One region of the Ruegeria sp. E1 genome, then DNA from elsewhere that is predicted to be linked to it. Evidence: riboswitches for the same ligand, from Rfam matches in the RefSeq annotation. Region 1 holds a riboswitch; each other region holds the start of a gene.
The links. A riboswitch is a leader RNA that binds a small molecule or an ion and turns the genes downstream of it on or off. The one in region 1 is predicted to bind cobalamin.
Positions count from the first base shown of each region.

Region 2: another riboswitch for cobalamin. It lies ahead of ACR0FG_RS14610 (hypothetical protein); the one in region 1 lies ahead of ACR0FG_RS05365 (DUF1636 family protein).
Region 3: another riboswitch for cobalamin. It lies ahead of ACR0FG_RS00185 (DUF1636 family protein); the one in region 1 lies ahead of ACR0FG_RS05365 (DUF1636 family protein).

Region 1 is NZ_JBQFPE010000003.1:341,830-348,231, forward strand. It holds gene ACR0FG_RS05350 (MFS transporter) at 1-516, shown strand, start outside; gene ACR0FG_RS05355 (DUF3833 domain-containing protein) at 513-1,130, shown strand; gene ACR0FG_RS05360 (DUF3833 domain-containing protein) at 1,127-1,669, shown strand; cobalamin riboswitch at 1,731-1,947, shown strand; gene ACR0FG_RS05365 (DUF1636 family protein) at 2,049-2,393, shown strand; gene ACR0FG_RS05370 (ABC transporter ATP-binding protein) at 2,390-3,166, shown strand; gene ACR0FG_RS05375 (ABC transporter substrate-binding protein) at 3,185-4,132, shown strand; gene ACR0FG_RS05380 (iron ABC transporter permease) at 4,134-5,147, shown strand; gene ACR0FG_RS05385 (CAP domain-containing protein) at 5,172-6,402, opposite strand, start outside.
Region 2 is NZ_JBQFPE010000011.1:47,381-53,782, forward strand. It holds gene ACR0FG_RS14590 (bifunctional 2',3'-cyclic-nucleotide 2'-phosphodiesterase/3'-nucleotidase) at 1-713, shown strand, start outside; RNA gene ffs (signal recognition particle sRNA small type) at 753-851, shown strand; gene rsgA (ribosome small subunit-dependent GTPase A) at 1,031-2,059, shown strand; gene ACR0FG_RS14605 (alpha/beta hydrolase family protein) at 2,061-2,921, opposite strand; cobalamin riboswitch at 3,102-3,321, shown strand; gene ACR0FG_RS14610 (hypothetical protein) at 3,413-3,820, shown strand; gene ACR0FG_RS14615 (dual specificity protein phosphatase family protein) at 3,823-4,326, opposite strand; gene ACR0FG_RS14620 (DNA polymerase III subunit gamma/tau) at 4,496-6,256, shown strand; gene ACR0FG_RS14625 (TauD/TfdA dioxygenase family protein) at 6,339-6,402, shown strand, end outside.
Region 3 is NZ_JBQFPE010000001.1:36,411-42,812, forward strand. It holds gene cobN (cobaltochelatase subunit CobN) at 1-2,597, opposite strand, end outside; gene cobW (cobalamin biosynthesis protein CobW) at 2,601-3,656, opposite strand; gene ACR0FG_RS00185 (DUF1636 family protein) at 3,653-4,033, opposite strand; cobalamin riboswitch at 4,117-4,319, opposite strand; gene ACR0FG_RS00190 (NAD(P)-dependent oxidoreductase) at 4,465-5,421, shown strand; partial or broken gene ACR0FG_RS00195 (glycosyltransferase family 2 protein) at 5,709-5,843, shown strand; gene ACR0FG_RS00200 (class I SAM-dependent methyltransferase) at 5,939-6,402, shown strand, end outside.

The DNA of each region.
Region 1 (6,402 bases):
CGCCTGCAATTGCCTGGCAAAGCGGGTCCGATGCTCATGCTCTTCTTCCTCAGCGCCGGGGCGACAGTGCCGTTCTGGGCGCGGCTCAGTAACCGAATTGGGCCTAAACAGACTCTGATCTTAGCAATGCCGCTGTCGATCGTGGCGTTTGTCGGCGCGGCCATGCTGCCCGCCGGAGAGCTGGTTGGATTTGCCCTGATCTGCCTTGCTTCGGGTGCGGCGCTAGGGGCGGATATGGTCATACTGCCCGCCATGTTCTCGGTCGCCCTGACGCGCGCTGGCCTGAATGCATCTGCTGCGTTCGGGATCTGGTCTTTCGCGGGAAAGCTGGGCCTTGCTCTGGCTGCTTTTTTCACCCTGCCAATGCTTGAACGCAGCGGCTTTACACCCGGTCAATCCAATTCCGCTGAGGCACTTGAGGTGCTCAATTTCGGCTACGCGATTCTGCCCTGCATCCTGAAGCTGGGCGCATTCGGTTTGGTACTGACCCTGCCCACAGAGGTAACTGCCAAATGAAGTTCCTTGTTGTCTTTCTGCTTGCCATCCTTGCCCTTGTGACCGTCAAGGGCAGGTTCCTCAGCTTTCGGTCGCAATCCCCTACGGACTATTCGGGCACGGGGCCAGCGTTCTCGCTCAAGAAGCATCTGAACGGAGAGATCCTTTCCGAAGGTCTGATCTATGGGCCAAACGGCAAGATGTCGAACAGCTTTGTCGCCCGCATGGTGGGGGAATGGGACGGCAACACCGGCACGTTGGCCGAATACTTCACCTATTCCAACGGCAAACAGATGACCCGTAAATGGTATCTGACGCTGGGCACCGGCAACACGTTTATTGCCACTGCCGACGATATCGTTGGCGAAGGAAAGGGTGAAATTTCTGGATCTACGGTCAAGCTGACCTATCGGATCATCCTTCCCGAAGATGCCGGAGGGCATACGCTGGACGTGACCGACTGGATGTACCTGACAGAAAACGGCGCGATCATGAACCGGTCCGAGATGCGCAAGTTCGGGGTGAAAGTCGCTGAACTGATCGCCACAATGCGCCCGGCACCCGAGGTTAAGTCGGCCAATCTGAACGGTGCCAATGGCCATGATGCCGAGGCTGTTTCAAGGCCGCTGCAATGACCCTGCACCGCGCCTTTTTCGTGGCTGCCGCCATTGTCGGCCTTGCTGTGCTGGCAGCCTGCAGTGCCAAGCCAAGAATCCCCAAAGCTTTCCTATCGGATCGTCAGCTAAACCTTGAAGAATTCTTTGAGGGGAAGACCGTGGCTTACGGTCAGTTTCAGGACGTGCTTGGCAACGTGCCTCGCCGCTTTATTGTCCAGATCGACGGCAAATGGGATGGAACGACTCTGACCCTGGTCGAAGATTTTGTTTATGACGACGGCGCCACGGAACAACGCATCTGGACCCTGACAAAGACCGGAGAAGACAGTTGGACCGGCACCGCCCCCGGAGTGCTGGGAGAGGCAACCGGAATCGAACGTGGCGACACATTCAATTGGAAGTACAAGATCGACCTGCCCATCAAGGACGGCACCATGCGGGTCAATTTTGACGATTGGATGTGGCTGCTTTCCGATGATCGCCTGCTGAACCGCGCCTATGTTTCGCGCTTTGGGTTTCGGCTGGGTGAGGTCATTTTGTATTTTGAGAAGAAGTAGTCGCAAACGTGATTGCCGAACGGCTCAAACTGATTGCGTATTGACGCATCGCAATTTCTCAGGCACTCAATCTGTCGATGGTTCCTGCGGGTGTGCCCAAGGGATGAAAAGGGAATACGGTGCGGCCCCGGGCGACACCCGGAACAGGCCAAGTCCGCAACTGCCCCCGCAACTGTAAGCGGCGAGCGACGTCAAGTATCCACTGGTCCCAAGGGCCGGGAAGGTTGGCCAAGCAGCGACCCGCAAGTCAGGAGACCTGCCATCCGATGTTCAACCAACCCGGGGCGGGGCGTCCTGGAAGGAGGCTAGATGGCACGTCAATCGCGTGTTTACATTGTCGGCACCTTCTGTTCCCGCCGGGCCAATGGCGGAGCGGATAGTGTCGGACGCAGCTGATCACTTCATCCTTATCTGCGCGACCTGCAAAGGCAGCAAATCCGTTGGTGTGCTGACCGACAGATTGCCGGCGGGCTTTGCGGTTCGCAGTGTGGACTGCATGGCAGGCTGCGACCGCCCGACCACCGTTGGGTTTCAGGCGGTCGGCAAGGCGCAATATCTGTTCGGCGACATCTCTGCCGAGGCAGACTGGAAAGCTTTAGCGGAATTTGCACGCCAGTATCGCGACAGCGACGACGGATGGACCAATGCCACGGATCGGCCACGCGCGCTGTACACCAAAACCCTGTCCCGTATGCCCCGGATCGCGCCAGAGGTGCCGCAATGACATTTCTGACCGCCAAAGATCTGGAATACTATGCCCTGAACGGGGATGTCCTGTTGCAGGGTATCTCATTTGACCTGAATGAAGGCTCTATTCTGGCCATAGCGGGCCCGAATGGCGCTGGCAAAACCACTCTGCTGAACCTGCTTTGCGGGGCCGAGGCGCTGGCGCTGGGTGACGTTGCGATCGGTGGCCGGTCGCTCAGGGAGGTCTCGGCGCAGGACCGCGCGCGCATGATTGCAGTCGTCAGCCAGCAGGAATTGCCGGACGGTCGTCTGATGCTGCGCGACTATGTGGCGCTCGGGCAAATTCCAATCCGCGCGGACCGCTCGACCGAGGAACATGCCGCCGAACTGAACCGCATTCTGGACCTGACGGGCCTTGGCACGCTGGCCGACAAGCGGATGGCGGTGTTGTCGGGGGGCGAACGTCAAAGGGCCCATATCGCACGGGCGCTGGCGCAAGACCCCTCGCTGCTGTTTCTGGACGAACCAACCAACCATCTGGACCCGGATGCCAAGGGGCGGATGCTATCCTTGGTGGCTGAACTGGGCATCACCGTTGTGATGATCGTGCACGATCTGGTCATGATCCCGGAATTTGCCACCCATGTGGCGCTGATGAAATCCACCCGCCTGACCGGTTTTGGCCCGGTTGACGAGGTGCTGACCCCCGACCGGGTCCGTGACACGTTTGGCGTCGATTACCTGTGCTTTCACCACGAAGGCCGCGTGATCCCGGCGCTGGACATCCGAAAAACCAAAGTTTCAACCTGACCCAAGGAGCAATCGATAATGAAACTCATCTGGTCTGTGGTATTGGCCACTGCCATCGCAGGCGGCGCGTCCGCCGGTGAAATAACGGTCGACAATTGCGGCGAACCGCTGGTTTTTGATGCCGCCCCCGAGCGTCTGGTCGTGCACGACATGAACATGACCGACATGGCCTTTGCACTGGGCTTGCAGGACAAGATCGTTGGCCTGACCGGTATCACCGGATGGTACAAAACCAGCCCCGAGTTTGACACGCTGCGCGGCGACATCCCCGAGCTTGCGCCAAAATATCCGACCGTGGAAAACCTTGTGGCGGTCGAGCCCGACCTGTTCTTTGCGGGCTGGTATTACGGCATGAAACCGGGCGGCGACGTAACCCCCGACACGCTCGAGCCCTTTGGCATCAAGACCATGATCCTTACTGAAAGCTGCGTGCATCTGGACAAGGACCGCCCCGTGGCCAGCATGGACCTGCTGTTTGACGACGTTCTGCGTCTGGGCCAGGTGATGCAGGTCGAGGACAGGGCCGAGGCGCTTGTCACCGGTTGGAGAGACGAGTTGTCTACAATTAAGGCAAAAACCGCGGATCTGGCAAAACCCCGTGTCTTCCTGCTGGACGGTCCTGCAGATGCGCCTTTTACGGCTGGTAAATTCGCCATCCCCGACGCGATGATCGCCGCGGCCGGGGGCGAGAACGTCACCCATGACATGGACACAAGCTGGGGCCGCACCTCGTGGGAGGCTGTCGCCGCGTCCAACCCCGAATTTCTGGTGCTGCTGGACTATCAGACCGGCAACGGCGCTGCGGACACGTTTAAGTTCCTGCAAGAACACCCGGTCATGTCCCAGACCGATGCAGTCAAGAACGAGCGCTGGATCGGGCTGCGCTACGAAGAGTTGACCCCCGGACCGGCGAATATCGAGGCGATTTCAAAAATGGCGCGGGCCATGCATCCGGGCCAAAGCTGACATGGGCCGATTGGCTCTGACACTTTTGCTGGGGGCGGTCATACTGACCGCCCTTTTGCTGGTTTCCACAATCTACGGAACCACATCTATTCCGCTGTCGGATACCTTTTCAGCCATCGGTCTGGGCACAGGCCTGTCAGAAGGCGAAATGTCTCCGATGCACCGGATCGTCTTTGACCTGCGCCTGCCGCGCGCCCTGTTTGCCGCAGTGATCGGGGCCGGGTTGGGGATTGTCGGTGTCGTTTTGCAGACCACGACCCGCAACGATCTGGCTGATCCGTTTCTGTTTGGCTTGTCCTCGGGGGCTGCGGCCGGGGCGGTATTTGTAATCACAGTGACCGGAGATATTCTGGGCCTCTGGACGCTTCCGCTGGCGGCCTTCTGCGGCGGGCTGGTTGCATCGGGCATCGTTTTGGCACTGGTGCACGGTTTGCGCACAAGCGCACCTGAAAAGCTGATCCTGGCGGGTCTGGCCGTGTCCTTTCTGTTTTCGGCCATCACCAACTATCTGATTTTCGCCGGAGACAGCCGCGCCGCCCATTCGGTTATCTTCTGGATGCTGGGCGGGCTGGGTTTGGCCCGGTGGGAGACCTTTCCGCTGGTCTGCGTGGGGTTGGCGTTGATCCTTGCCTATTCGCTCTATCGGGCCCGCTGGCTGGATGCGCTGCTGACCGGCGACCTGACCGCCGCCACGCTGGGCGTCCCGGTTCAGGGCCTGCGCTTCCGCATGTTCTTTGTGGCCGCCCTTGCCACCGCCGTATTCGTCTCGGTCACTGGTGTGATCGGCTTTGTCGGCCTAATGGTACCCCATATCGCCCGCGGCATTGCCGGACCCTTGCACCGTCAGTTGCTGCCCACAGCCGCAATTGTGGGTGCGGCCCTTCTGACTGGATCCGATATTCTAAGCCGCTTGCTGCTGGCCCCGCAGGAGCTGCCGGTTGGGATCGTGACCACCTCGATCGGGTCGATCTTTGTGTTTATTCTGCTGTTCAGAACGGCGAGAAAGCAGCGCTAGCTGCTTTCCGGATGTGCTCTTTGGCTAGACAATCGCCAACGCATCGTCTTCGATGCGTGTCACCGTAAAGACGACATCTTCATAGTCCTGATCGCCGCCGCCGGTCAGGTCTTCGAACCCGATGATCATCGCATCGCCGCCCTCGACAATGCCCGACAGCGCATGTTGATCGCCATCAACATTCAGAGATGCTTTTTCCGCATGGAACGTGGTCTCATTCGCAGCTCTGCCATTCACCATCAGCATCAGTTCAAAATCGTCGTCAACATCGGCAATACCGCCATTGCTGGACCGGAATTCCAGCACATCACTATCTGAAATCCCACGCGCCCAGTCTGCCGCGTTCTGTACGATAAAGAACCCCAAACGCGCACCATCTGCTACGTCGTTGATCGTGACCGACCCAGTATCGCGGTTGGTGTTGTCATACAACAGGCGCACATTCGTAATCTCACCATTTTCGAGAATGTCATAGACACCCAAAACGTTGTTAAAACCCGCGTACCCGATATCGTTGAGTTCGATGCGGAAATCGGTTGCGCCATCCCCGACAAGGAAATCCTTATTGACGATGCCATTGATATCACGGCTGTCCACCCGGTCACCATCCGACAGGCCGGGCAGATATTTCGCATAGCTGATTATCGTATTCCCACCGCTTGAAATGGCAAAAATATCCCCACCGGACCGCCCTTCGGTAAGCGATATCGTGACGTCCACGTCGCCATCCCCGTCGGTGTCGATTTCAATCTCTGAATTGCTGGTAAAGCGGATATTTGACCGGCCCGGTTCAACACCTTCAAGGATCAGCTTCTTGCCGGCCCCAAAGTTGCTGACCGTGTCATTGTCCAGCTCCTCGGGCGTTCCCCTGAGCACGCTGTTGTTCCCGTCAAAGGCAAAATGTTCGCTCGAGGGGGTCGGCTCGGGGCTGCTGCCCTGATCGGAATCATCGACAATGATGATCGGATCCTCGGGCGGGGTCCCGGCACTACCGCCATTGTCCAACTGAACTCCGGCCGACGTACGCGCAAAGTTCTGCGTCACCATAACCGCAGGCGCACCCCGGAATGTGCCAATCTCGATCCCGATGCCGATATAATCCAAATCAGGATTCAGGATGTTTGCCCGGTGCCCATCGCTGTTCATCAGCGCATTATGCAGATCAATCACATCATCGCTGAACCCCGCCGCACCGCGTTGCGTTTGCCAGGCGATATTTTCCGCGGTGCCCCAGGATCCGGATAGCACAAAACCC
Region 2 (6,402 bases), on a different contig from region 1:
ACCTGCCGGTGCTGTCCGCCGTTGCCCCGGCAAAGTTCGGAGGCCGCGCGGGTCCGCGATATTATACCGAAGTGCCGGCCGGAGAAATCTCCTTGCGTCATCTTGCAGATCTGCATGTTTTTCCCAACGAGCTGCGGGCGGTCGTGGCCACGGGTGCGCAAATCCTTGACTGGCTGGAAATGTCTGCCGGGGTCTTCAATCAGCTGTCCCTGAAAGATGCAACTTTGCTGGTCGACCCGCAGCGCGCCGGTCATAACCTTGACCTGCTGCACGGGATGAGCTGTCAGTTCGATCTGTCCCAACCTGCCCGGTTCGATTCCGGCGGGCGGATCATAAGCCCGAACAGCGCGCGGGTTCGGGATGCAAATGTAAACGGGGTTCCAATCACACCTGATCGGGTATTTGTCGTGGCAACCAACAATTATCGCGCAAATGGCGGTGGCAATTTTCCAATAGCCAACCATCCGCAGCTGGTGCCCTTGCCCGCGCTGCGCATTCAGGACGTTCTGCGCGATTATCTGGCCACACCGCAATCGCCGGACCCGCTGGAGAACGCCCCGCGCCCCTTTTCCTTTGCACCGTTGGATGGGGCCACTGCGATCCTGCAAACCAGCCCCAAGGCACGGGGTTTCTTAGACGAGTTATCCGAATACGCCCCCCGTGATCGGGGGCTGGACGAGGACGGGTTTCTAAGAATTGCACTTACACTCTGACGGGTTGCCATTTTGCGGCGGGACACCTATATCCACGGTTGAGAGGTTGGCGCGGGCGAGCGCCTCGCCAACCTGGTCAGGTCCGGAAGGAAGCAGCCACAACGAGCCCCGCTTGGGTCGATGTCCAACCTCTCACTTATCAACCCCGCGCCTTCGCGCGCCTGAACCCCAAGCCGCAGGAGGGCCTTTATGATTGTAGCAGTGACCCTTCGGGCAGTTCGGTTCTAAAACACCCGCCGATATTTGCCTGAACACATCACCAACGGATGCGCGCACGCCATTCGTGTGGTTTTCTGTACCTGAACACAGGCAGATCAATGGTTTTTTCTCTATCGGACCTTGGATGGTCCTCTCACTTTGCCGCGCAGGCAGCGGCAGACACGTCTTACACTCCGTTTCGGATTTCAGCGGTTCATCGCGATCGTCTGAATGGGCTTTCAACAGATGGTGAAAGCCCTCTGCTGACACCGGGTCGGTCGACCGGGGATTTCACGGTCGGAGATTGGGTGCTGGTCGATGCTCAACAGCGGGTCCAGCGCCTGTTGGAACGCCGCAGCCTTCTGCAACGTCGCGCCGCCGGAACGGGTGCCGAATCGCAGTTGATCGCTGCGAATGTGGATGTGCTGTTCATCGTCAGTTCCTGCAACGCCGACTTCAACCTGCCCCGGTTGGAGCGCTATCTGGCGCTGGCGCATCAGGCCGGGTGCTATCCTGTGGTTGTTCTGACCAAGGCGGACACCTGCGCGGACGCAGCGGACTACGTTTCGCAGGCGGAAAAGCTGGCGCCGTTTCTGACGGTTCTGGCGATCAATGCGTTGGACCCAGCAGATGTTTCGCAGGTTTTGACGTGGTGTCCCACAGGGCAGACAGGTGCGCTTGTCGGCTCGTCCGGCGTTGGCAAGACGACGCTTGCAAATGGCATGACAGGTCAGGACGAGGCGACAGCGGGCATTCGCGAGGATGACGCGCGTGGGCGACACACCACAACTGCGCGGGCTCTGCGCAGGATGCAGAACGGCGGTTGGCTGATCGACACCCCCGGTATGCGAGCCTTGCGATTGCTGGACGCACAAGAGGGTGTGGACGAGGTCTTTTCCGACCTGACGGAGCTTGCAAGGGAGTGTCGGTTTGCCAATTGCCAGCACGAGGCCGAACCGGGCTGTGCGGTGCAGGCCGCGATCGCGGCAGGACCGCTGGACGCAGCACGGCTGGAACGATGGCGCAAGTTGCGGCGCGAAGATCAGCGCAATTCGGAAACAGTTGCCCAATCACGCGCGCGTGACAAGGCGTTTGGCAAGATGGTGCGGTCAGTGATGCAGGACAAGAAATCCAGAAAGGGGTTTTGACCTACGCGGCGATCAATCGGGGCCAGACGGCTGCGTTCTTGCGGGCGAAAGCCCCGATATGACCAATCTCGGGCAAGTCAAAGTCGCGCGGTGACAGCAGATGTCGCCGCGCTTTTGCACCGTACAGATCGGCCAGCCGCCAGACAGCATCCGGGGGAACCATTTCATCATCCTCAAATGTGAACAGGTCCACCTGCGCACCGTCCGAGGGCCAGCCCGCCTCGGGCAAGCCGCTACCAATCTCGGGCACATAGTTCAACGGAGCGGTGCACCAACGCCGCCACTGCCAATAGACCGGTGCAGGCAAATCCGTTCCAAAGCCCGTCAGCTTGCCCGGCAGATATCCCAAAGCCCGCGTCATCAAAGGCGCGTGCCCGTGCCAGAACAGCCAGGCCAGAGCGCGGTAAGGCCAAGGGTGATCGGTCAGGGTAACGAGACCGGAACAGACACAGATCATGCGGTCGATCATCGCCGCGTCCGGTTGAACCGGACCCAGCATCGCACCAACCGAATGCCCGATTGTCCAGTGCTGCGCCTGCGGGAATCTGCGCCGCATTTCAGCGCGCGCAGCAGGCATATCAATCAGCGCCCAATCGGCCATCGAAACCTTTGACCGGGCCAGTGGTCCGTTGGCCGAATGCCCAAAGTCACTGTAGTCATAGGTCAGGCAGGCCATGCCACGCTCTGCCGCAAGCCACGTCGCAAAGTGTCGATAATAGTCCCGCGGCACACCTGTGGCGCTGTTGAGAACCACGACCGTCTCAGGGTCGGCAACCGGGCGGTATAACCGGGCCGACAACTTGGCCGTACCGGACGGGATCAGAAAATCTTCGGTCAGAGCCGTGTCTTGGGTATCCAGCATGACAACCCTCCGAAAGCGATCTTGCAGCGTCTGAACTGATTGGTTCACTTCAACCACACGATACGCCTCGGCTGCCTGAGTCAAGGCGTGACAAAGATGACCTCGCGTCTACCCGCACAATGAAAATCCGAGGTGTTCGCCAATCATCGCGCATTCTGCTTGACTCGCAGGGAGATTGCCCGCTAGCGATTGGGCGATGGTTTTCGCGCCCCGCCTGGGGCCGGAATGAAAAGGGAACACGGTGCGGCCCTACCGGGACTTCCGGGACAAGCCAAATCCGCGACTGCCCCCGCAACTGTAAGCGGAGAGCGATGCCGAAACACCACTGGCCGCAAGGCTGGGAAGGACGGCAAAGCTGCGACCCGCAAGTCAGGAGACCTGCCATCAGAAACTGAAACCGAAACTCGGGCGGGGTGTCCGGGACGGGTTGAAACGCAGATTGCGGATCTTCCTGCGCCATTGCCCTTGCTCTTATGTGCGGAGGGCACATCATGATCTGGAAGACCGAAACGCATCAGTTCACGGCAACCATCTGTCAACACACCGGCAAAACCTGCCCTGCACTGGCCCGCGTGGCGCGTGCGCTGGTTCAGTCAGTCTCGGTCGCCGGGGCCGCAACCTCGCCAGAGTTCGAGATCGAGGGCAGCGCTGAGCTGGCCCACTGCGCCACCGGATGCACGGCACGTTTCAGGGCACAAAGCGACGAAGCCCACATTTATTGTGGCGTCGCGCCTTCAGCAGAAATCGAGCAACTGGAAAGCTATGCCGAAATGATGTTTGGGACAGAGATAAGCGCGATGCCATCCGGCAGCCTTGCGACCCCGCCCTGCGCCATGTTGCAAGTCTTGCCGGTGGCCCCAAAGGCGTCTGCCACGGCTGAACTGCGCGCAAGCGCCTGACGCTACATCGCGGCCAGTGTCCTTGCCGGGGCAGTGGCCCAATTCATCTGACCGTCTGTCTCGACGGCGCAGGGCCTCAGATTGCGCAGACGCGTCAGCGCCGTATCCGGGCTTTCGCCGCATTCGACCATCAGGCGCAACACGATCATGCCGGAACGACCGCACCCGCCCTTGCAATGCACAAGGATGCGACCGCCACCAGACAGCGCCTGCCGGGCCGAGGCACTGACCGCTGTCCAACGTTCGCGGATTTCCGCCGATGGCACGCCAAAATCATCGACCGGCAGGTGAACCCAGCGACTCGCGCGGCTTTGTACATCGCGCCCAAAGTCCCGTGCGCCATCCATGATCATCTCGATCTCGGTCGCCATCGAGATCACCAGACCGGGCTGCCAATCCGCGATCATATCCAGATCACCCTGATAATCACCCGTGCGCCCGGGCATTGAGGTTAGTGCAAGCGAACCACCGCCAACTTGCAATGCATGGATCACCATCTGAGACATCTTGCCGTTCCCCCCGAAACGTAAAAGCGAAAGCCCAGGCTCTGGCCTATGAATCAGGCATTTTAGCTGTGCCCATCCCGTTTCCAAAACGAAAATCCTGACGACCCGCTGTGGACGCGGGCAGCGGGGGCCTCTACGCTGCGGTCTGAACGAATCCGACCGAGCAGACATGACCGACACACCCAGCCCCGCCTATCAGGTTCTCGCCCGCAAATACCGCCCGGAGACCTTTGCCGATCTGGTGGGTCAGGACGCCATGGTGCGTACCCTTAAAAACGCGTTCGAGGCGGACAGGATCGCGCAGGCCTTCATCATGACCGGCATCCGCGGGACCGGGAAAACGACAACCGCCCGGATCATCGCCAAAGGCATGAACTGCATCGGCCCGGACGGCAAAGGCGGACCAACCACCGAGCCTTGCGGTCAGTGCGAACATTGCACCGCCATCATGGAAGGCCGCCATGTCGATGTAATGGAGATGGACGCCGCCAGCCGAACCGGCGTGAACGATATCCGCGAGATCATCGACAGCGTCCGTTACCGCGCCGCCAGCGCACGCTACAAGATCTACATCATCGACGAGGTCCACATGCTGTCGACCAGCGCATTCAATGCGCTGCTCAAGACGCTTGAGGAACCGCCCGAGCATGTGAAATTCATCTTTGCGACCACCGAAATTCGCAAAGTTCCGGTCACGGTTCTGTCCCGATGCCAGCGCTTTGATCTGCGCCGGATCGAGCCTGAGGACATGATTGGCCTGCTTGGCCGGATCGCGGCTGCGGAAAACGCGCAGATCGCCGAAGACGCGCTGGCGCTAATCACCCGCGCCGCCGAAGGCTCGGCCCGCGATGCGACGTCGCTGCTGGATCAGGCAATTTCCCATGGCGCGGGAGAAACCAACGCCGATCAGGTTCGTGCGATGCTGGGGCTCGCGGACCGGGGCCGCGTTCTGGACCTGATGGACATGATCCTGCGCGGCGACGCTGCGGGCGCGCTAACGGAATTGGGCAGTCAATATGCCGAGGGTGCGGACCCTCTGGCGGTGCTGCGCGATCTGGCCGAAATCACCCACTGGGTCTCGGTCGTCAAGATCACCCCGGACGCCGCCGAAGACCCCACGGTTTCGCCCGATGAACGCGCGCGCGGCCAGCAAATGGCCGAAGCCCTGCCAATGCGAGTCCTGACCCGAATGTGGCAAATGCTGCTGAAGGCACTTGAAGAGGTTTCGGCCGCGCCCAACGCCATGATGGCGGCCGAGATGGCAGTGATCCGCCTGACCCATGTGGCCGACTTGCCCAGCCCGGAAGAACTGATCAAACGCTTGCAGGACACGCCGCCCCCACCGCCAAATGGCGGTCCGGGAGGAGGCGTTCCGACCTCGGGCGAGCGCGTTGTCACTGCAAAGGCAGCCGCACAACCCGCCTACACGGCCGCGCCACGGGGCACTGCTGGTGCCCCCACGGCTGCGCTGGCTCAGGATGTACAAACGGCGCTGGCGCGGTATCCGACCTTTGATCACGTCGTCGAACTGATCCGCTCGAATCGCGATGTCAAACTGCTGGTCGAAGTCGAAAACGGTGTGCGCCTTGCCTCGTATCAACCCGGTCGGATCGAGTTCACGCCAACAGAACAGGCCCCAACCGACCTGGCGGCTCGTCTGGGCTCGGCGCTGCAACGCTGGACCGGAAATCGCTGGGCCGTTTCAATTGTGTCCGTTGGGCAGGTTCCGACAATCGCCGAGCTGCGCGACGCAGCAGAAATGGCCTTACGCAATGAGGCGGAAGCGCACCCGCTGGTACAAGCCGTTTTGATGCAATTTCCCCAAGCCCGGATTACAAAGATCGAAACCCCCGAACAACGCGCTGCGCAGGTCGAAACCGAAGCCCTGCCCGAGGTCGAGGATGAATGGGATCCGTTTGAAGAGGATTAGATTCAGCGATTTTGTCGCAAACAAACCAGACCAACCTTCAGGCGCGCCTCACCTTAGCCCCGGCACCTGACGGAGGCGTTTGATGCGCACAACACCATTGCATCCCAGATTCGGACTGACAGTTCATGACATCGACCTGCGCGATG
Region 3 (6,402 bases), on a different contig from region 1:
CCGGCATAGGGGTTCCAGTCGGAGGATTCATCCCGCGCCGACAGCGCGCGAATGGCTTGACCGAAAAGCGCCGAGAGGGTCGGGAAGACATCGCGGAACAGGCCCGAGACCCTCAGCGTGACGTCCAGACGCGGGCGGCTGAGGTCGGTGATCGGCAGCACTTCGATGCCTGAAACCCGCTCGGATCCTTTGTCCCAGACTGGTTTGACTCCTAGCAGGTGCAGCGCCATTGCAAACTCTTCCCCGGCGGTGCGCATGGTGGCCGAGCCCCAGAGGTCAACAATCAGACCCTTGGGATAGTCGCCTTCCTCCTGCAAATGCCGCCGCACCAGTTCCTCGGCCAGCTTCACACCTTGAGTATAAGCCGCGCGGGTCGGCACGGATCGCGGGTCGGTGGTGTAGAGGTTCCGCCCGGTCGGCAGCACATCTGAACGCCCACGATAGGGGGAGCCGGATGGACCAGCCTCGATCCGTTTCCCGGCCAGAGCGTCGATCAGACCCTGCCGTTCGGCATGGGCCGAGGGCGCGGGGTCGAAATTGCCGGTCACTTCGGGGACGCGGCCAAAGATATGCAGCCCGTCGCCGAATTGGCTTTCCTTGATGTCACAGACAAAGCGGTCGATGCGGGTGATCGCCTCGGCGGTGCAGGTGGCCTGATCAAGGCCAAGGTCGCTTTCCAGCCCGATGGCCTGTGCCTCGTTGCGGATGTCTTCTTGCAGCCGGTCGCGGCGCTTGGGGTCAAGGCCATCGGCGTTCGAGAATTCGTCCAGTAGGGATTCCAGACGCACCATCCGATCCGGCGTGCTGCTTTCCTTCAGGGCGGGCGGGATATGGCCCAGCGTGACGGCCCCGATCCGGCGCTTGGCCTGCGCGGCCTCGCCGGGGTCGTTTACAATGAAGGGGTAGATCACCGGCAGATCGCGGATCAGCACCTCGGGCCAGCAATCGGCGGACAGGGCGACCGACTTGCCCGGCAGCCATTCCAGAGTGCCATGTGCGCCGATATGGATCAGCGCATCCGCGCCAAGGGCTTTGCGCAACCACAGGTAAAACGCGACATAGCTGTGGCGCGGGGTCCGGCTGAGGTCATGATAGTCGTCATCGCGCAACTCGGGCGCGCCGCGTTCGGGTTGCAGCGCGACAAGGGCCTTGCCACGGCGCAGGGCGGCGAAGTGGAAGGCCCCATTTGCAACCGTCGGGTCATCTTTGGGTTCACCCCAGACAGTTTGCAGGTCGGTGCGCAACTGCTCGGGCAGGCCCGACAGCTCAGTCAGGTAGTCCGCCAGCGGCCATGCAATCCGGGAGTCCAAAAGTGTCTCAGAGATCGGTTCGGCGGGCGCTGTATCATATCCTTCGCCTTGCAGATCGGACAGCATCGCCTCGGCCGAGGCCAGCGCGTCCAGACCCACCGCATGGGCCATCTGCCAGTCTTTGCCGGGATAGGTAGACAGGACAAGCGCGGGCACCTGATCGGCTTTGGGCTTGTCGTGCAGGTTCAGCCAGCCAGAGACGCGGTCGATGATGGCCTCGATCCGTTCGGGCTCGGCCCGGTGGGCAAAGCGGGAATATTCCAGATGCGGGTCGCGTTTGCCCGGTTCCTTGAAGGATGCGATGCCTGCGCTAATTCGCCCGTCGACTTCGGGCAGAACCACATGCATGGCCAGATCGGCAGGCGACAGACCCCGTTCCGCCTCGGCCCATGCTTTGCGGCGCGAGGTGGCAAGGGCGACCTGGAACACCGGCACATTGGCTGCGTCCAGAGGCGAGGTGCCTGACGCGCCTTTGCCCGAGAAAGACGTGGCGTTGATGATGGCCGACGGGTTCAACGCCACGATGGTGTCGCGCAACCAATCGGCGGCGGCGGGTGCTTTGAGAGACGGCGCGAACAGGCCCATGGCTTCGAACCCGCGCGCGCGCAGGCTGCGGATCAGGGCTGCGACCGGAGCGGTGTCGGCTGAGGTCAGATAGGCACGGTAGAAGGTGACGAGGATGCGTTTGGCATCGCTTGAAAACGCCTCATCTACCGGGATCACCCCGCGATCCGGGCACCAAGCGCCACATTCGGGGATCGTTTTGGCCCCCATCACAGGTCCCGCATACAGTCCCGCCGCCAGCGCCATTTGCGCCAGGGCGGCCTGTGCCGCAACTTCTCCGCCCGTATCGCAGAGATGCGCCAAACGGCGCAGAGTCGAGACGGGCAGGGTGGAATAGTCATCCAACCGCGTATCTTCGCGCCCGTCGGCGGGCAGGACAGCAAGAGCGATCCCCTTGGCCTGTGCCAGTGTCAGAACCTGCTGCAAGCCGTAGGACCAGTAGGGTACCCCGCCGATCAGACGAATCAGGATGCCTTTGGCCCCTTCCAAGGTCTGTTCGACATAGGTGTCGACGGACAGAGGGTGTTTCAGCGCCGTTAGGTTGGCCAGCCGTAGGGTCGGCATCCGGCCCTCGGGCCCTCCGCCGCGATGCCAGCCTGCCGCGAAAGCTCCGAGGTCGCTGTCAGAGAATGACAGCACCACCAGATCCGCTGGGCTCTGGCCCAGATCGGTCGGGGTCTCGGTTTCCTCGAGCCCGTGGCTTTCGCGGAAGACGACGTGCATGGCTTACTCGGCGGCCTCGGTCACGCCCAAAAGGATATCGCGGATTTCGGCCTCTTTGATGTCGTCATGCTCGGCGATCACGACAAGGCGCGAGCGGCGGTCTTCGCCGGGCCCCCATGGACGGTCGTATTGGTGGCGAACCCGCGCTCCAACGGCCTGCACCAGCAGACGCATTGGTTTGCCCCGAACGGCCGCATAGCCTTTGACGCGCAGGATGTTCAGTTCCTTGGCCAGCCGTTCGATCTTGGCAACCAGATCAAGCGGGTCAGACTGTTCCGGCAACTCGACGATGATGCTTTCAAAATCGTCGTGCTCGTGATCGTGGTGGCCATCGTGATGGCTGGGACGCGCGTCCATGTCATCCTCGGCTGCGGCTTCAAGGCCCAGCACGACGCGCACGTCCACGGCTCCCTCGGCGACCTCAACTACGGGCAGGGGACGCGGGGCTTCGGCGGCGATGATCTCGCGTGCTTTGGCGACGCCTTCGGGACCGGCCAGATCGGGCTTGGTCAGCAGGATGATGTCGGCGCAGGAGATCTGATCCTCGAACACCTCGGACAGGGGTGTTTCGTGGTCAATGGAATCGTCGGCCATGCGTTGGGCGTCCACCGCCTCGACATTGGGCGCGAAACGACCGGCGGCGACGGCTTCGGCATCGGCCAGAGCTATCACGCCATCGACGGTGATTTTCGAACGGATATCGGGCCAGTCGAAGGCTTTCAGCAGCGGTTTGGGCAGGGCGAGGCCGGAGGTTTCGATCAGGATGTGATCGGGGCGCGGCTCCAGCGCCATCAGGGCCTCAATCGTGGGTATGAAATCGTCGGCAACGGTGCAGCAGATGCAGCCGTTCGCCAGTTCCATGATGTTTTCCGCGGGGCAGTCAGGAATGGCGCAGGATTTCAGGATATCGCCATCAACGCCAACATCGCCGAACTCGTTGACCACAACGGCCAGACGCTTGCCCTGCGGGTTTTGCATCAGATGACGCACCAAAGTGGTTTTGCCCGAGCCCAGAAAGCCGGTGATCACGGTGACAGGGAGTTTTTCGAGATTGCTCATTTCAGGGCTCCAATCGGGGGAATGCGGGCCGCACAGTTTTTGCGGAAATGTTCAGGGCGCTCGCGCCATTTGACCAGACCATCCTCGGTGGCAAGGTACTTGGTGGCGCCGTCAACGATCACGTCGACATGATCGGTTTCATTCAGATGCTCATAGACGAATGTCCAGCGATCCGGGCCGCCGCGCAGGACAATAGAACAGCCCTCCTCACAGTTCGACAGGCATTCTACGGCTTTCAGGGTTATTCCGTCGGGCAGGTGCGCCTGTTCCAGCGCCTTGTGCAGCAATGTGCCGGGGCGTTGGGTATCGTCCTCAACGGGCAGCCCGCGACGACAGGTGGTGCAAACCAGCAATTCGACCGGAGCGGTCTCGGTCATGTCTCTCATCCCCCCAAATCCTCTTCGTGGGGGACGGGGTTTCATGCGGGTCCATTGACCCGACACCGGAACACCCCGTCCGGTTTCATCTTCGGGTGCTGGCAGGTCTCCCGGCTTGCGGATGTCAGAGGCGTCCTCTGTCGGGTGTCCCGCCTTCCCGGCATTCGCCAGTGGCTTGGGCACCCTCTCCGGTCACGGTCGCGGGGGCGGCTGCGTTTGACGGATGATCCGCTGACGCATTCCCTTTTCATCTGCTGTCGCAGACACCAACGAAAGGGACATGCGGCAGGGTAAGCCCGCTTGTCAAGCACAACGCGCCGTTCCGTGATCACGCGGGTAAAAAGCGACCTGTCCGGGTCGCTGGGCGGCATGATCCGGTTGGGCCGACGTGCTGGCATGGTTCGCAAGACGCGAACAGGAGGATGCGGCGCATGAAAGTAGGGTTTATCGGGCTGGGCAATGTGGGGGGCAAGCTCTCGGGATCGCTGCTGCGCAACGGAATCGATCTGACCGTGCATGATCTGAACCCCGATCTGGTGGCTGCGTTTGTCAAGAAAGGGGCTAAGGCCGCTGAAAGCCCGGCTCAACTGATGCGCGATTGCGAAGCGGTGATCACCTGCCTTCCATCCCCCGCTGCCTCGGACGCGGTAATGCAAGAGATGCTGCCAGAGGTCGCCCCCGGCAAAATCTGGATGGAAATGTCGACCACAGACGAGGCCGAGGTCAAACGCCTTGGCGCGATGGTGATCGAGCGGGGCGGGGCTGCGGTGGACTGCCCGGTTTCGGGCGGATGCCACCGGGCCGCAACGGGAAATATCTCGATTTTCGCGGGCTGCGATCGCGCGACGTTCGAGCGTATCCTGCCCTTCCTAACAACCATGGGGCGGCGCATCCTGCATACTGGCGAACTCGGCTCGGCGTCGGTGCTGAAGGTGCTGACCAACTATCTGGCCACTGCCAACCTGATCACCTGCGCCGAGGCCTTGGTGACTGCAAAGGCCGCCGGGATGGACCTGAACACCACCTATGAGGCGATCAGGATATCCTCGGGCACTTCTTTTGTGCATGAGACTGAAAGTCAGGTCATCCTGAACGGCTCGCGCGATATTTCATTCACGATGGATCTGGTGAAAAAGGATATTGGGCTGTTTCAGGATGTGGCGGACCGAGCCGGAGTTCCTTTGGAAATGAACCCTTTGATGATTAAGATATTCGACGACGGGATCGCCCGCTATGGCGACCGGGAATTATCGCCCAACATTATCAGACGTCTGGAGGATGCGACCGGGCTGGACATCCGCGCCCCCGGCTTTCCGCCCGAGATGGAGGACGATGAGCCCGAAGAACCCGGTTACGAAGTGGTTCCCGCGAACCGGGCTTCTGCCTGAGCCTTTTCTTCATGAAATCAGAGATGCCCACAGTTGCTGATCCTTGGGGGCGTGCAACTCTGGGCTTGTCATCTGTGTTGGACAAAATCTTGAGCCTATCTTAAACACATTCCAATAATCCGCGAGTGGTACAGGCAAGAGAGCGAATAATGACGGATGAAACCTTTCTCATCGTAACAACGATGAAGAATGAAGGACCTTTCATGATCGATTGGGTGGCCTAAAACCGCTCAATCGGGTTCGACGATATCCTGATCTATACCAATGATTGCGATGACGGGACCGACATCATCGCGGACCGGATGCAAGAACTTGGCTGGGTTCATCACGAACGTAACCCAGTTAAACCCAAGGAAAAGCCGCAAACCGAAGCATTTTCGCTGTCCAGAAGTCACCCGAGCTATCTTGCTTCTGATTGGATCCTCAGCCTGGATGTGGATGAATACATCAACGTCCGGCTGCCCGGTGGCGATATTCGCAGTTTGTCGAGGTCAGCGGGGATGCGGACGCCATATCGATGTGCTGGCGGATGTTCGGGCAGGGCGGTCAGGTCGATTTTGTGGATCAACCCGTACCGGAAACCTTTTTCCGCGCAGCGCCCGAGAACAAATACCCGCATCAGCGCGCGAAGGGGTTAAAGACCCTGTTTCGCAACAATGGGAAATTCAATCGCTTTCGCGCTCATCGGCCACGGATTGACGCCTACCACGCGCCGAACAAGGATGCGCCATACGAAGGGGTGCTATGGCGCGATTCCGGTGGAAACCTGTTTCCCGCAGAGGATGTGAAATGGCGCGCATGGCGTGGATTCAGTCATGAATATGCACGCATCCATCACTATGCGGTTCGCAGTACCGACAGTTTTCTGGTCAAACGTGATCGTGGGCGCACCAATCATATCAGCCAGGATCAGGGGCTCGAATACTGGGACATGATGAACCACAATGATGTCGAGGACCGGTCGATCCTCGCGCATATGGA